Regions from separate parts of the Carnobacterium sp. FSL E2-0243 genome, predicted to be linked through region 2. Evidence: riboswitches for the same ligand, from Rfam matches in the RefSeq annotation. Region 2 holds a riboswitch; the other holds the start of a gene.

Region 1 (9,003 bases), 1.8 Mb from region 2:
CTTTACAAATACTAGTATAGTATGGAATTTTAAACCTGTGTTTTCAATTTTTACCGGAGGTCTAGAAATTTTTTTATCTACGTAATATGAAAAATTTCTTACTACCAAAAATTAAAAATAGAACTCCTCTTCCTTCACTACTAACACAAAAGGCAGCCAAAGAGTTTCCTCCTTAGCTGCCTTTTGCTATTTTCTTTATTTACTCTAACACAATCTTCAAATTCGTTTATATTGATACGTTTAAGCTAATCTTTGATTAAATTCTTCTTTAGTAATCTCTTCAATCAAAGATTTAATATGCTTTAAATCATTCAAACTTGGATTACGATCAATACATATAGAAGGAACACCATGAGAATCATATTCTGAAATTGTCGTTACCAACAATTGACTTTTTTCAATTTCACTTTGCTGATTTTTAGTTTGTTTATTAAAGATATAAGCGATATCAAGTTTTTGTCCCAGTTGATGCTCAATCAATGCAGCTAAATAGTTCGCAAATTCTATTGAACCATCTACTAGTAAGCTGACTTTTACTTTTGCATGATAATTATTTAAATGAGTCAAAAGACCTTTCCATTCAATCACTGTAGAAAAAATTAATTGGTTTATTAAAGATTCTTCGAATTCATTATCATATTTTTCACCAAAGCTGTTAATTGATTGCTTTAAATACTGAATAAATGCAGGATAATTACGCTCTAATCTAGAAACAAATAACTTATTGCGATCATGTAAAACAAAAAGCGGACCAACATAAATTGCCAAATCTACTGCTACTCGTTTAAGAATATCTTCTATATTATATAATGGAATTTGTAAATCTTTCGACATTTGAATAATTCGCTCTCCGATATTTGCCCCAAGACCTTGAAAAAATGCTTTTTCATCAAATTTCGGACCTCGATTTGGTAAAGAAAATTGATATGTCGTAAAAACACAGGTAATTTCTTCCAATAAGGATTGATTTAATTCTATTTTAAACACGTGGAAAAATTCACGTTTTAAAAAAGAGTCCTCTAGTATCCCTACAAAGGACAATGAATAACGGATTGCTACATTCTTTCTTCGTATATCCTCTGTGAGTAAATTCCTTCCATTCAAAACTCTTCTTAAAGAAATGATCAGATAATTTTCCATCTCTTTTCTTGCATCCATTCCATAACTTCTATTATACTCTTTTTCAAAATAATCCATTATTTTCCCGACTACTTGACGTTCAGTAGAGCTAAATGGTGCATCCTCATAATACATTTTCTCAAAAAAATAATAGACTAAAAAATTACGAACCTGTGCTTCTTCACCTACTAGGTTGCAGTGGCTATCTATAATCTCAATATTAAAACCTGATTCCTCTGTTTGTCTAGATAATGCTTTGATTTTTCTTCTCAAACCTGGCTCACTAGTATAGAGAATTTCCGATAATTCTGTAATAGTAATTCCTGGGTTTAAAAACAAATGTTCTATAACTTGATATTCTATACTAGTTCTTAACGTTTTACTGTAAATATATTCAATATTGATAGTGTGAGGATATTCTAATAGCACACCATTTGGAGAAGAAATAATCATAAATGGACTAAAATCAATATTTATTTTCTTAATGTCACTGCGTAATATTTTATCCGAACAGTCCAACTCTTCTGCAATCTTAGAAAGGGTGATCCAATCATCCTGTCGATGGAGTATTTCAATAAACTTCAACTTTCTATTCGCTTCATTATTTAAAAAATTATACATATACCCCATCCCCTTTTTATATAAAAATAACAAATAAAAACATTTACACTCCCATTTTTGAATTCGCCCCCATTTTAACATTCCGCCTCTATTAAAACAAGCAAATTCGACTGGTAAACACTCTAATTAACAATAGATATAAGCTTATAACTAACCTACCTAGCGACTGATTTAATTTATTAAAACACTGCCTTAAATTCGTTAGATTCACGTTTAAAATAACGCATTAAAATTTTATTTTTCACAATTAATGAATCTTTAAAAAACCAACTTGTTTAATTCTAACAGTATAAATGTCAGTTCTTATATCTAGAATTAAGTCCCACTCTATTCTTGTTTTAAAATTAATTTTCTATTAAGGAAATAAACGCTGATTTAATCATCTTTTCAGCTTTAAAACGATTTGTTATTCAACTTTCCAGACAGTTCACTTAATTTTTAGGGGTTGTCATTTTCTGAATAGGGTGCTACAATGAACCCGTTGATACATCAGAACGATTAATTAAAGTGTTACCAGTTAGGTGAGGCTCCTATGCAAATATAGGCCATTGCCCAAAAACATCGAAAGATGCCAATGGGTAGAACAGGGATTGTCGGATTAAGGCTTTCCATAAGATGGCTAAAAGTAGAATGATACTTTTTACGTTGCATAGTGCTAAAACTCGACGAGTGGTAGATTTATTTTTGTTGCCCTCGTCTACCCTAGATGAGGGCTTTTTTATGCCCAGCTAGCTTCATACACAATTCGATAAGATAATTTAAGTCAACAGATTGGTGGAGGTAAACAATTGGATCGACAACAAAATAAAGATGGCACTAGTGCGAATCAAGTTGGGATAACCTCCCAATTTTTGACTATCAATAAAACTAACTAAGTGCCATTAGTTAGGACGTGAAAGATATGGATTACACACAAGAAATTGTGCGCTTTGTTCGTTTTTATGGAATTAAAAATATCAAAAGCTACGAAACTTCTAAATGTAAATATTTTATTTATGTAGCCGATAACGGACAAAAGCAACTGTACTACTATGATAAACAAACAAAAAACTTTTATTTTAAAACAGCTAAAAAACAAGAGAAGTTATCTTGGCTATGAGCTTTTAATTTATTAGGCTAGCCTCATGCTATTTAGTCCTCGCTTTCTAGCATGATAGACTAGTCAATGAATCAAGCAATATGATTAGTTGACCATTTTAAATCAATTAAACAATTATATATTTGCCGATTTAAAATCGGTACTGTTAGGTGAGGCTCCTATATAAACATAGGCTACTGCCCAAAAATATCGAAAGATGCCAATGGGTAGAACAGGGATTGTCGAATTAAGGCTTTCCATAAGGTAGCTAAAAACGATGTGTTCGTTTTTTACGTTATATAGTGCTAAAGCTCAACGAAGGTAACTCTTATTTAACGAGCCTTTTGTTGCGCCTTCATGCAACAAAAGGCTTTTTCTATTGCTTAAATTCCATTCAAATTGCTCTATTCCCTAAGGAAAGTTGGTTGAAATTATGGAAACCATTTTTAGGATTTTGGGATTTTATCTAACCGCACTTATCACTTGGTATTTATTCATCAAACGAAAAGAAAAATAATCGTTGCTCATTTAAGTTGCGATTCATTCTTGATGAGACAACGGACAATTTGTTTCATCGTCTATAAAAAGGAGGCTATTTCAATGGCTAAAAAGAAAACAATCAACTATAAAGTAACCGATCAAATTTATAAATTTGCAGCAACCTCTCATCGTAAAAAGGTGGTCGATCACTTTAGTTCATCACTAGATGGATTAAATACAAATGAGGTTCTAACAGCGCGTAAAAAATATGGTAGCAATGAAATTCAGCATGAAAAACCTGAATCCATTCCAGCTAAACTTGTACGAGCTTTCATCAATCCTTTTACACTTGTTTTATTACTACTTGCTGCCATCTCATTTGTTACGGATTATTGGATTGCTGCTCCAGCAGATAAAGATTTAACAGGAGTAATCATCATCGTTACAATGGTGACAATCAGTGGTTTATTAACTTTTGTTCAATCCGTTCGTTCAACCAATGCAGCTGAAAAGCTAAGAACCATGGTTAAAGTGACTGCGACAGTAACTAGACGCACTAGCGGGAAAACTGAAATCCCAATGGAAGAATTAGTTTGCGGGGATATCGTTCACCTATCAGCTGGAGATATGATACCAGCTGATATCCGAATTTTGAAATCAAAAGACTTATTTATTAGCCAAGCTGCCATGACAGGTGAAAGCAATCCTGTTGAAAAATATGAAATTGATTTAGCTCCGAACACAAAAAATTCCAACGTGATGGACTATGAAAATGTAGCTTTTATGGGCAGCAATGTTGTGAGTGGTTCAGCAATGGGCATCGTTATTGCAGTCGGCCCTTATACGCAATTTGGCCGTATTGCCCATGATGTTTCAAGAAAAAAAGGTGATACTAGTTTTGAAAAAGGGATTAATTCTGTTTCTTGGTTATTGATTCGTTTTATGGCGCTAATGGCACCAGCTGTCTTTATTATTAACGGTTTAACAAAAGGCGATTGGTTAGAAGCTTTCTTATTTGGTTTATCAGTCGCAGTAGGCTTAACACCTGAAATGTTGCCCATGATTGTAACAACAAACTTAGTCAAAGGAACTCTTTCCATGGCTAAAGAAGGAACTATCATAAAAAATATCAACTCTATTCAAAATTTTGGTGCAATTGATGTGCTTTGTACTGATAAAACAGGAACATTAACACAAGACAAAATTGTCTTAGAGTATCATTTAGATGTCTTAGGTAAAGAAAATGATCGTGTTCTAAAACATGCTTTCTTCAATAGCTATTACCAAACAGGTCTTAAAAATTTAATGGATTTAGCGATTATCGAAGCAAGTCAAAATGAACTAAACATTCCCATTAATGAATACGAAAAAATAGATGAAATTCCTTTTGATTTTAATCGCAGACGGATGAGTGTCGTGATTCGAAACCAAGATGGGAAAACACAAATGATTACTAAAGGTGCCGTTGAAGAAATGTTGAGTATTTCTTCTCATGTAGAATATATGGGCGAAGTCACCGTTTTGACTGAGACTCTAAAAAATAAAATATTGAAAACTGTTGATGATCTAAATGAGGATGGTTTACGCGTTATCGCTATCTCTCAAAAAACGAATCCAGCAGCAATTGGTGAATTTTCAGTTAAAGATGAGTCAGATATGGTGCTAATGGGCTATCTAGCTTTCCTCGATCCACCAAAAGAAACAACAAAACCCGCACTTGAAGCCTTAGCTAAAAATGGAGTAGCTGTAAAAATTCTGACAGGCGATAACGAAAAAATCACCCGAACTGTTTGTAAACAAGTTGGGATTAAAGTAAAAAATGTTGTTTTTGGTAGTGATATTGATTCGCTTGACGAGGCGCAGCTAACTGCGGTAGTTGAAGAAAACAATATTTTTGTGAAACTATCTCCGCAACAAAAAACACGGATTGTAAAAACATTGCGTAATAATGACCATACAGTTGGTTTCATGGGCGATGGAATTAACGATGCTTCTGCAATGAAAGAAGCTGACGTTGGAATCTCTGTTGATACAGCTGTAGATATTGCTAAAGAATCAGCAGATGTTATTCTTTTAGAAAAAGATTTATTAATTCTAGAAAAAGGGCTAATTTCTGGTCGTAAAATATTTGGAAATATCATTAAATATATTAAAATGACAGCTAGTTCTAATTTTGGTAACATGTTCTCTGTTTTAGTCGGAAGTGCTTTTCTACCATTCTTACCAATCTTACCGATTCAAGTTCTCTTTTTAAATTTAATTTACGATATTTCATGTATCTCAATTCCTTGGGATAATGTCGACAAAGAATATTTAGAAAAACCTAGAAAATGGGATTCTTCTTCAATTGGATCTTTCATGAAATGGATTGGTCCAACAAGTTCAGTTTTTGATATTACAACATATCTGTTAATGTTCTTTGTCATTTGTCCACAAGTTTTAGGCGGAAGCTATAGCTCTCTTCCACCTGAAAAACAATTGATTTTTGCAGCTTTGTTTAATGCTGGTTGGTTTGTAGAATCACTTTGGTCTCAAACATTAGTCATTCATGCATTACGGACTCCAAAAGTTCCGTTCCTACAAAGTCGGGCATCTTTCATTGTTACCACTGTTACAGGTTTAGGAATTGCTGTTGGAACAGTGTTGCCTTATACAAATTTAGGAGCTCACTTGGGCATGGTTCCACTCCCACTTAACTTCTTTGGTTGGTTAGCCTTGACGATTATCGCCTATCTAACCTTAGTAACCTTTATGAAAAAAATCTATATTAAACGCTTTGGTGAATTGCTTTAAGTCGTTAAAAAAAGCAGCTGAGAAAATTTCTCAGCTGCTTTTTATTATAAATCATGAAAAATAGGTTCCATCTTATCAAAGGTACAGAACTGTGTATAACCAATACTTTTCAACAATTCTTTCGATTCTTTGATTTTCCATGCTAAATGTTCAGGCTTATGGCTATCACTTCCGATTGTAATAATCTTGCCACCAAGTTCATGATACAGTTTTAGAATTTCAATAGAAGGAGTTAAACCATTGATTTCATAGCGCTCCGAAGAGGTATTTAGTTCAATTCCTTTATTATTGGCAATCACAATTTTAAGGATCTTTTCTATTTTAGCTTTACTGTAATGAAATAGATCAACTTCCTTGTCTAAATAACGTCTGACTAAATCCATATGAGCGAGTACGCTATAATCTTGATAAGCAGTCACTAGTTGCAACATTTCATTATAATAACAATCATAAACTTCCTCATGAGTACGTCCTTTTTGAAACTCTCCTAACCAAAATTCCTGATCTTCAATTTGATGGATTGATAGCAAAATAAAATCAAAAGAGTGGGAGTGGTAAAGCTTTTCAAATGGCTCAATTGTATGAACTTGCATACCAAATTCTAAGCCAGTCTTTATTCTTATTTGATCTGCATATTTTTTGGTCAACCTTTCTAATTCAGAAAAATATAAGTCATAGTGAACATTCTTAACCTCTTTATTCGCTCCTATTTGAAATATATCTTCTGGCTGCCAATCTGGTTTGACGCCATAATCTACATGATCAGTAAAACATATTTCTTCTAAACCAAGTTGAATGGCATCTTTTACAACATCTTCCATTAAATACCAAGAATCATCACTATAATCGCTATGAACATGGTAATCTGCATACACCATAAACGTTTTCCCCCTCCAGTATCAAATAGAAATAGGGCTACTTCCCTTTGACTTGTCATCAGAAGTAAGTAGCCGTCTTTCGGTTAGTTCATTGATAGATTTATAACTTTAGCTAGAGCTTATCTTATCGAACACGGACACCAAAACTTGGTGGATTATAGGAAGAAACACTCGAAATTTTCACTACGTCACCAGTTTCAGGTGCATGAATATACTGGTTCCCGCCCATATAAATCCCTACATGATGGGTCGATCCTCGACCACCCCAAAAGATTAAATCACCAGCTTGAAGCTGACTTAATTCTAAATAGGTTCCTTGGTATTCTTGTTGATAGGTAGTTCGTGGCAAGCCAATTCCCAAACGCCCAAAGACATATTGAACAAAACTTGAACAATCAAAACCGACTGTATTGGCACCTTCCCCAAAACCTAAACTTGGACCATTTGTATTTCCACCACCCCAAGAATAAGGTGTTCCAATCCATTTCTGGGCCTCCGCTAATAACGCTGGTACATTAAACCCTACCGTTGGAGGATCCGGTGTGGGTGTTGGTACTGGAGGTTGTGCAGGCGGCGGGGTTACTTCCAAAGGTTTTTCTGGTTCTACGACACTAACAGGCGTCGGGTTAGATGCTTGAACTTTTTCATCCTCCGTTTTTTTGTTAGTTGCTGCAGCCAAAGCTTTTTCTTCAGCTAGTTTTTGCTCATCTGCAACTTTCTTCAAACGCTCATTCTCAGCTTGTTGTAATTGTGCCGCTTCTTTTTCGCCAATATATTTATTTTTTTGCTCTTCCTCTGTACTACGTCTTGCTGCTAAGTCACTTTGTAAAACAACTTGTTGCAATTGCTTATTTTGCAGCTCAGATTTCTTTTTCTCTGATGCTAAAATGGTTTCATTTAGTTTCTTAATGGTCATATCAATTTCAAATTGGCTCGCTTCTACCAATTTTTTGTCTTGCTCTTGTGTTTTAAGAATAGATGTATTTGCAGAAATTAGCGTCCAGACTGCATGAATTCTTCCTAAAACTTCAGATATTGAAGTAGCTTCTGTAATCATTCGCAAATAATTAGCTGGATCGCCATTAACTTGAGCTGCTCGAGCTTGATTAGCTATTTCAACTTCTCTTTGATCGATGATTGTCGTTAATTTTTCAATATTTTCATTTAACCGTTGCTTATCTTGATTTAACCCTTTTTCTTTTGTTGCTAATTCAATCGCCGTATTTTCTATTGTTGCCATATCTGTTTGGACCGATTTCAATTCTGCCTCTACTTTTTGTTCTTGTTGGGCAACCTCATTAATTTTTGTTTCTTGTGAAGTGATTTTATTATCCAGCTCATCTGCCCAAACACTTAAAGGCATATTAAGCACGGAAGTAGACAATAAGCCAAGTACCACTAATTTTATTGCTTTTTTCTGCATTTTTTCCCCTCCTGATTTGTTTAATTATCTATGTACAACTACTTTATTAGTATAGCATATGTATTTTTTTATTGCTTCTGCAAAGGCTATTATCCACTAATCTTAAGAATTTAATTTGTACCTTTGTGTAGAAAAAATAAAAAAACTGCGGATAAATCCACAGTAAAAATGTACAATCTTATATTATTTATCCTTTTGATCTGGTTTATAAAAAATACTAAATGCCGTTGCTATGACAAAAGCGTAGACTACTGTCTGGATGATAGTAGGCTGACTTCCAAAAACTAAATCAGCTATGGCAACAATAAAAATAGCGGCAATAAAGTTACCAATAAAAAAAGTTAAACGCTTTTTCCGAATAAATTTACGAAAAGCTTCCATAAATCCAACTCCTTTGTTTAAAATAAGTAGCTTGAGTATAACACAAATAAAACTTGACATGGTATCCATTACACAGCTTATGATAGAGAAAGAAACAAATTAGGAGGAATGCGTTTATGTATCAATTAATTGCTTGTGATTTAGATGAAACACTCATTGGTGAAGATAAACAAGTATCGAAAGAAAATAAATTAGCCATCCATCAAGCTCAACAAAAAGGTGTCAAATTC
Region 2 (9,003 bases):
TCAACTGAAATGCCTTCTTTTTCTAATTTTTCTGCTGCTTTAAGGGCTTCACGAACCATTGCGCCATAAGTGATAACTGAAATATCAGTACCTTCTTTAGCAATCGCTGCTTTACCTAGAGGAACAGTATACGCTTCTTCTGGAACTTCTTCACGGAAAGAACGGTATAATTTCATATGCTCTAAGAAAACAACTGGATCGTTGTCACGAATTGCTGAAATTAAAAGTCCTTTTGCATCATAAGGGTTACTTGGAATAACAATTTTAATCCCTGGTGATTGAGCAATTAATCCTTCTAAGTTATCTGAGTGTAATTCTGGAGTATGAACTCCTCCACCAAATGGTGCACGGATTGTAATTGGTAAGTTACGAGTACCACTCATACGGTAACGTGTACGAGCTGCTTGTCCAACGATTGAATCCATTACTTCAAATACAAATCCGAAGAATTGAATTTCTGGAACTGGACGGAAGCCTTCTAATGCTAAACCAACTGCAAGACCACCAATACCAGACTCAGCAAGAGGTGTATCGAAAACACGGTCTTCGCCATATGTTGCTTGTAATCCTTCAGTGGCACGGAAAACTCCACCGTTATTCCCAACATCTTCACCAAAAATCAAGACGTTTTCATCTTTACCAAGTTCAAGTGCAAGCGCATCAGTAATCGCTTGGATCATTGTTTTTTGTGCCATGATTTATTTCGACTCCTTTGCTTCAAAAATTGCAATTTGTTCTTTAATTGTTTGGTTTGGTTCTTCAAACATATTTTTCAAGAAATCTGAAACTTTTTGTTTCGGCTCTTGATCAGCAGCTTTAATCGCTTCTTTAATTTCTTCTTTAGTAGCTTCAATTACTTCATTTTCTTTTTCTTCAGACCAGATACCTTTTTCAGTTAAGAAATTACGCATACGAACTAAAGGATCACGTTTTTCCCAAATATCATCTGTTTCCTTAGTACGGTAACGAGTTGGATCATCACCTGAAAGTGTATGTGGACCATAACGATACGTTAATGTTTCAATTAAAGTTGGGCCATCTCCAGCAATTGCACGATCACGCGCTTCTTTTGTAACTGCATAAACTGCTAATGGATCCATTCCGTCTACTACAACTCCTGGAATTCCAGCAGCAACAGCTTTTTGAGCTAAAGTTTTCGCTTTAGTTTGAACTGAACGTGGTGTTGAAATTGCGTATCCATTATTTTGAATAATAAAGATTGCAGGTGCATCGTATGCTCCAGCAAAGTTCATTCCTTCATAGAAATCCCCTTGTGAAGAACCGCCATCACCAGTATAAGTTAACACAACATTTTTCTTGCCGCGTTTTTTCATTCCCAATGCAACTCCTGCTGCTTGAACGATTTGAGCGCCAATAATAATTTGTGGTGGCATAGCATGTAGGTTCACATCATATTTGTTCCCGCCAGCGTGACCACGAGACCATAAAAATGCTTCTTTTAAAGGTAAACCATGTTGAACCAATTGAGGAACATCACGATAACCAGGTAATAAGAAATCTTCTTTTTCCATTGCAAAGTGACTTGCTAATTGACTTGCTTCTTGTCCAGCTGTTGGAGCAAAGAAACCAAGACGTCCTTGACGATTAAGTGCTGTTGAACGTTGGTCTAACACACGTGACCAAACCATTTTAGACATTAAGTCTACTAACTCTTCATCAGATAAATCTGGCATTAAGTCAGGATTTACAACTTTACCATCCTCATCTAAAATTTGTATTGTTGGAAAATCAGCGTTTACGCTATCCATCAATGCATCGAAATCGATAGGTTTATTCTTTTTTGTCGCCATCTTTTACCCATTCCTCTCTCTTTACCATCTATTTGTTTTTGTTAAGATGCTGTTTTATACAGACCACTAAAACTGTATTAGTGTAATCTCTTTACCCTTTTAATTTAACACGCTTTCATATCTTATGCAAGTGTTATGCTACGATTTCCACACCATTAAAAGTGAAAAAACCTAGGACTAGCTTAAAAAAACAGGAACCACGACTGTTATAGTGAAATTCTTCACTTGACCCCTTTCTTATTTTATTATTGTTAAAATGAAGCATTGAAAATAAAACAATTTTGCTAAAAACCGTCGATTCAACATCCAACTGTTATACTCTTAATTAAAAACTGTATTAATATTTTGCGTTTCAACTGAGACACAGCTCACATTATATTTTTTTCACAATGCTTTTTTTTAAGATTAATTTTTTCTCATAATTCGAATTTTTGCCTTTTTCTAAAAAATAAATTCCGTTTCTTTTCCTTTAGGAACAACTTTGTATTTTTTTATTCTAATGCTTTTATAAAAAAAGATGACTACTACTAGTTTTTTTCTTCTATAATAATGCAAAAAAGAACCAGTGATAATCTATAGAAAATCACTGATTCTTTATTTATTCATTTTAACTAGCCTATAGCCATTCTTTGTTGACTTTGATATAAAGCATTTTAACTAATTGAACAGTCACAATGTAAGCAATGACAATACCAATCATCCAAGGCCAGTAGTTACTTGGTAAAGCGACTAAATCAAATACTTGTCCAATTGGGCTACTTGGAATTAGAACGGCTGCAATAATAACTAAAATAGTGGATACTGTTACACCGAAACTTGCACGGCTTTGAATAAATGGAATTTTTTTCGTACGAATAACATGAACCACAACTGTTTGAGTAATTAAACCAATTACAAACCAACCTGAATGGAACAAAGCTGCCTCTTGAACTGTATTGGCTTGGAAGACAAACCACATCAATAAATAGGTTAAAATATCAAAAATAGAGCTGACTGGTCCGATACTTAGCGTAAATTTCATTAGGTTACTTGTATCCCATTTAGCTGGCAACATTAAATCTTCCTCATCCATACGATCCCAAGGGATGGTTAATTGAGCAACATCATAGATTAGATTTTGCACAAGTAGTTGAATTGAAAGCATTGGTAAAAATGGGAGAAAGGCACTGGCTACAAGAACACTAAAAACATTCCCAAAATTAGAGCTAATCGTCATTTTGACATACTTCATCATATTCCCAAAAACTGATCTACCCTCTAAGATACCATCTTCCAATACGTTTAAACTTTTTTCAAGTAAAATAATAGAACTAGCTTCTTTCGTTATATCAGCTGCAGTATCAACAGATATGCCTACATCTGCTTTTCTTAAAGCTGGAGCATCGTTAATTCCATCACCCATAAAACCAACAGTATGTCCTTTAGCTTGCAATAGCGCAATAATTCGTGCTTTTTGAGTTGGATTTAATTTAGCAAATAAATTGGTTGATTCCGTTGCTAAAGTTAATTCTTCGTCACTCATATTCTCAATTTGTGTCCCTAATAAAGCATTGCCCACTTCTATTCCAACATCACGACAAACTTTTTTAGACACAATTTCGTTGTCTCCAGTTAGAACTTTAACATTAACGCCGTGTTCATGAAGTGATTTAATCGCAGTAATAGAAGACTTTTTAGCTGGATCAAGAAACCCCATAAAGCCAGCTAAAATCATTTCATTTTCATCTTCAATTGAATAGATAGCTGTATCATGGACATCATTTTTGTATGCAACTCCTAAGACGCGCATACCACTTTCATTCATTTTTATACTAACATCCATCATGCGATCCATTAACTCTTTAGTCAATGGTACTATCTCATCATTTAATTCTACAAAAGAACAGATTTTCATCATTTCTTCAACCGCGCCTTTTGTAACCATCACTTGATGTCCTTGATTATTCACAGCAACTGTTAAACGTCTTCTAGAAAAATCGAATGGTATTTCATCAATTTTTTCGACTTCGCCAATAGCAAAATTTTCACGATTTTCAGAAAAATACTGAATAACAGCATGATCCATTAAATTTTTCCAACCCGTTTGATAATTAGAATTTAAATAAGCCAATTCAAGGACGCGCTCACAGTCATCTCCAACGGGATTTACATGGCGCACTAATACAACTTTATCTTCTGTAATTGTGCCGGTCTTATCCGTACACAAAATATCCATCGCACCTAAGTTTTGAATTGCATTTAACTCTTTAACAATAACTTTTTTCTTCGACATAGCTATTGCACCTTTTGCTAGATTACTAGTAATAATCATTGGCAACATTTCTGGGGTTAAACCTACTGCTATTGCAATTGAAAAGAAGAATGCTTCTCCCCAATCCCCTTTGGTTAAACCATTAATTAGAAAAACAATTGGCACCATAACTAACATAAAACGAATTAATAATTTACTTACGTTTGTCACGCCGCGATCAAATCCTGTCTCTCCTCTTTTTTCAGAAACATTAGAGGCGATATCGCCAAAGAAGGTCTCTCCTCCTGTTTTTAAAATAACCACTCTGCCTTGACCACTTAACACATCTGTTCCCATAAAGGCTAAATTGTGTAAATCTAGCGCCGTTTCATCTTTATCAGCTACATGGTCATCTATACGTACAAATTTTTCAACAGGCATCGATTCACCTGTTAAGGAAGATTGATTCACAAATAAATCTTTTGTCCAAATCAAACGAGCATCTGCTGGAATCATATCACCTGTGGAAAGAACGACAATATCTCCTGGAACAACTTCATCAATCGGCAGTTCCCTAGTCTCTCCATCTCGAGTAACCGCACAAGTTGTTTCAATTAATTCTTTTAATGCTAAACTAGCTTTTTGTGAGCGATATTCCTGAACAAAGCGAATTCCTGCACTAAATAAAATCATTAACCCCATCACAATACTAGCTTCAACATCATTAGTCAGAGCCGAAACGACTAATAAAAGCATTAACACGTATACAAAGGGATCTTTAAAAGCTTCAATTAATAATATAAACCAAGGAGTTGGTTTTTGTGATGCAACCTCATTGGGACCGTATTTTTCTAACCGGTTTTTAGCTTCATCTTCTGTTAATCCTGCTAGACTAGTGCCAAATTGGCTCAGTACTTCTTCTTCTTGTAAATAGCCTAATTTTTTCAATTCGTTGTCTTTAGATTTTTTTTCTGTCTTAATTTGAGTTTTTCTATTCATCATCATTTTGGTTTCCTCGCTTTCATAAGCAAGAAAAGCTGGCATCTTTGATACAAACGTATCTAAATAGACAAGTGAGTACAATGAAACTTAATTAACTTTTCTTGCAACCTCTGACTTCCTGGGTCTGAACTATCTTTTTGACTTGGTTTTTCCATCATACTCACCTCTCTTTTTTATGTATTTTTTGAAAAGCTTGCTACTAATTATCATTCACACACTTTTCTTTTGCTGTAAGTCCTGATCCACTCGTTAGAAAATTAGACTATAGAAAAAGCATGCCCCTACAATCATAGAGGGCATGCTAAAAAGTTCATCAAAAACAAACAATTTTCATATAAATACTTGAAACTAGCGCAAAAAAACTAGTAGTATTCTCCATCATTGAGCTTTAGCACTATATGGCGTAGATTATTCATCAGCTACATTAAAAATGACCTTAATTCGACCATTTCTGTTGACCCATTCCATCTTATTATAAGATGTTAAACATTTTGCTACACATGTCTCTCGATATGTGCAGGGCAGCAGCATTTTCCATATAGGAGCCTCACCTAACAGAAGCGTGTATTCAATTCTTACTTCCCTTTCAATGTACATCAAATAAAAAATTAAGTCAAGCCGAAAAAATTTATTGGAGATACTCTTAACTAAAATAACAGACCACTCTCTGAAAATTTAAGAGAGTGGTCTGTTAGACTATTTTTTAATTAAACAACACCTTGAGACAACATTGCTTCAGCTACTTTAAGGAACCCAGCAATATTTGCACCGCTGACGAAGTCCCCTTCAACACCATATTCTTTCGCAACATCACGACATTGTTGATAAATCGTCGCCATAATATCTTTTAAGCGATCATCAACTTCTTCAAATGTCCAACTTAATCGAATACTATTTTGGCTCATCTCCAAAGCTGAAACAGCTACTCCACCAGCATTTGCTGCTTTTGCAGGGCCGTATAAGACACCATGTTCTTGATAAACCTTAATCGCTTCTAAATCACTTGGCATATTCGCACCTTCTGCAACTGCATAAACGCCTTGCGCAACTAATTTTTTAGCCGTAATTCCATTAATTTCATTTTGTGTAGCCGATGGTAATGCAATTTGGAACTCATTTTCTAATTCCCAAATGCTTCCTTCTATATATTCGGCGCTAGTATGCTCGTTAACGTATTCTGAAATACGTTTCCGCTCTACTTCTTTCAAACGTTTCACTGTTTCAGCATTGATACCTTCTAAATCAAGGATGTAACCATCAGAATCGGAACAAGCAATAACTGTCCCTCCTAATTGATGAACTTTTTCAATGGCATAAATAGCTACATTTCCACTACCAGAAACAACTACTTTTTGACCTTTAAATGTTCTACCTACATCTTTTAACATTTCATTTGTAAAGTAAACTAAACCATAACCTGTTGCTTCCGTTCTAGCTAAACTACCACCCATTGGAATTGGTTTACCCGTTAAAACACCTGCACCAAAACCATTTAATTTTTTATACTGACCAAATAAATAGCCGATTTCACGTCCACCAACACCGATATCTCCTGCTGGAACATCTGTATCTGGCCCAATATATTTTTGTAGCTCCGTCATAAAGCTTTGACAAAAACGCATGACTTCAAAATCAGATTTACCTTTTGGATTAAAATCACTTCCGCCTTTGCCACCGCCAATTGGTAAACCAGTTAAGCTGTTTTTAAAGATTTGCTCAAATCCTAAAAATTTTACAATACTTTGGTTTACACTAGGGTGAAAACGAAGACCACCTTTGTATGGCCCAATAGCTGAACTAAATTGAGCACGAAATGCGCGATTTACTTGAACATTTCCTTCATCATCCGTCCATGGTACTCTAAATTGAATGAGTCTTTCAGGTTCCACAATTCGTTCTAAAATATTTTCTTCAATCATCTTGGGATGACGAACTAAAACAGGTTCAATCGTGTCAAAAAATTCTTTCACTGCTTGTAAAAACTCTACCTGATGCGGATCTCTTTCTTCAACTTTCTTGTACACTGCTGCAATATATTCTTTTGCTTTTTCCATTGTGTCACCCCTAAAAATTATTTGTACAGCTATGATATCATTTAAGACATTCTTCTATGTGCTTTTCAACTTCTCATCATTATCTCATAATTTTTTAATAATGGAAAGAAAAATATAACTAAACTATAGCATATTTTTGAAAATCGTGCATTTTCCCGTGAATACTGTTAAAATAATTAAGATGTACAAATTACACAACACTGAAAATTAAACTACAGGAGTGAAGACTACTATGATAACAATGGATGATATTATTCGGGAAGGCCATCCCACTTTACGTGAGTCAGCTGCTCATGTTGACTTTCCATTAACAGATCAAGAATTAAAATTAACAGCAGAAATGATGGAGTTTTTGGTTAACAGCCAAGATCCTGATCTTAGCGAAAAATACAATTTACGAGGGGGAGTTGGATTAGCCGCACCTCAACTAGATGTAAAAAAACGCATCATTGCCGTACACATTCCAGGAACTGAAGAAAATCCAGAGCCTCAATTGAGTACCGTGATGATTAATCCAAAAATTATTAGCCATTCTGTTCAAAACTCTTGCCTTTCTGAAGGAGAAGGTTGCCTTTCTGTTGATCGTGAAGTTCCAGGATACGTTGTACGCCACACAAGAATCACCCTACAATACTTTGATATAGAAGGTAACGAACACAAATTACGTTTGAAAAATTATGCCGCAATTGTTGTTCAACACGAAATTGATCATATTAACGGCATCATGTTTTATGACCATATTAACCCTGATGATCCCTATAAAGTCGAAAATGATGTGACTTTGATTTCTTAAATAAAAAGCTCGTTGAGCCGGTTAGCTCCGATAAGAGAATAGGAAAAATTGAGAGGACGCTTTTTGTACTCTCGAGTTTTTATCTTTTTCTCGAGGAGCTAGCTCATAAGAGCTGGCCTTGATAAAAAGCTTGTTGAGCCGGTTAGCTCCGGTAAGAAAATAGGGAAAATTGATAGGACGCTTTTTGTCCTCTCGAATTTTTATCTTTTTCTCGAGGAGTTGGCTCATAAGAGCTAGCCTTAATAAAAAAGTTTGGTTTCTAAACAGAAATCAAACTTTTTTTATTTACAAGTGTAATGCGAATCCTTTGACAACAATTGAATGAATATGTTATTTTATCAGTGTAATACACTAATAAAAAAAGAAGAGGTGCCTCTATGTCTAGTAAAACAAATAAAATTTTTGTTAATTTACCTGTTGAAAATTTAGACCGTTCAGTTGAATTTTTCACACAATTAGGATATACGTTTAACCCACAATTTACTGATGAAAATGCAACATGTATGATTATTAGTGACTCAATTTTTGCAATGCTCTTGGTAAAACCATATTTTAAAGGGTTTACAAAAAAAGAAATTCCTAACACCACTACAGATTCAGAGGTCATCGTTGCACTTTCTGCAGATACACGAGCTACAGTTGATGAGCTAGTTGACAATGCCATAAAAGCTGGTGCTAAAATTACAAATGAACCTTCTGATTTAGGTTTTATGTACTCAAGAAGTTTTCAAGATTTAGATGGACATTTATGGGAAATTGTCTATATGGATGAAAGTACTGTTGACGAAGGCTAATATCTCAATAAAAAACATGAAAGAACCGGATAGCGGCTCTTTCATGTTTTTTTAGTAATTAATATGTTGGTTTGGTTGAATGATATCTGAAGTTAATCCATTTTTAGCTTTTAGTTTTGGATAATCAGCACCTACACCATAGACCTTCTCCGCAATAGACCACAAGTTATCTCCGTTTTGAACAACGTATACATTACCTTTTTGGGAGGTCCCCTCCACTTTAATATCTTGCTCCAATACCCAAGAGTTAATAGAACTCATTAAATACTGATACTCTGAATTTGATTGTTTTTTTTGACGTATTTCAATTACCTTATAC

Evidence for each region. Region 2 has a riboswitch for magnesium ahead of mgtA (magnesium-translocating P-type ATPase). Riboswitches for the same ligand answer to the same signal wherever they lie in the genome.
Region 1: it holds a riboswitch for magnesium, as region 2 does, so the genes downstream of both, mgtA (magnesium-translocating P-type ATPase) here and mgtA (magnesium-translocating P-type ATPase) in region 2, are expected to answer to the same signal.

What each region holds. Positions count from the first base shown of each region.
Region 1 covers NZ_JBBOPM010000001.1:346,251-355,253, reverse strand. Annotated here, with positions in the region: gene MHI00_RS01695 (helix-turn-helix domain-containing protein) at 241-1,821, opposite strand; M-box (ykoK) riboswitch at 2,247-2,420, shown strand; gene MHI00_RS01690 (hypothetical protein) at 2,642-2,839, shown strand; M-box (ykoK) riboswitch at 2,974-3,148, shown strand; gene mgtA (magnesium-translocating P-type ATPase) at 3,419-6,091, shown strand; gene MHI00_RS01680 (histidinol-phosphatase HisJ family protein) at 6,136-6,969, opposite strand; gene MHI00_RS01675 (C40 family peptidase) at 7,094-8,392, opposite strand; gene MHI00_RS01670 (hypothetical protein) at 8,576-8,773, opposite strand; gene MHI00_RS01665 (Cof-type HAD-IIB family hydrolase) at 8,890-9,003, shown strand, end outside.
Region 2 covers NZ_JBBOPM010000001.1:2,132,145-2,141,147, forward strand. Annotated here, with positions in the region: gene MHI00_RS09985 (alpha-ketoacid dehydrogenase subunit beta) at 1-695, opposite strand, end outside; gene pdhA (pyruvate dehydrogenase (acetyl-transferring) E1 component subunit alpha) at 699-1,811, opposite strand; gene mgtA (magnesium-translocating P-type ATPase) at 2,428-5,046, opposite strand; M-box (ykoK) riboswitch at 5,410-5,609, opposite strand; gene gdhA (NADP-specific glutamate dehydrogenase) at 5,751-7,097, opposite strand; gene def (peptide deformylase) at 7,330-7,890, shown strand; gene MHI00_RS10010 (VOC family protein) at 8,268-8,684, shown strand; gene MHI00_RS10015 (GH25 family lysozyme) at 8,736-9,003, opposite strand, start outside.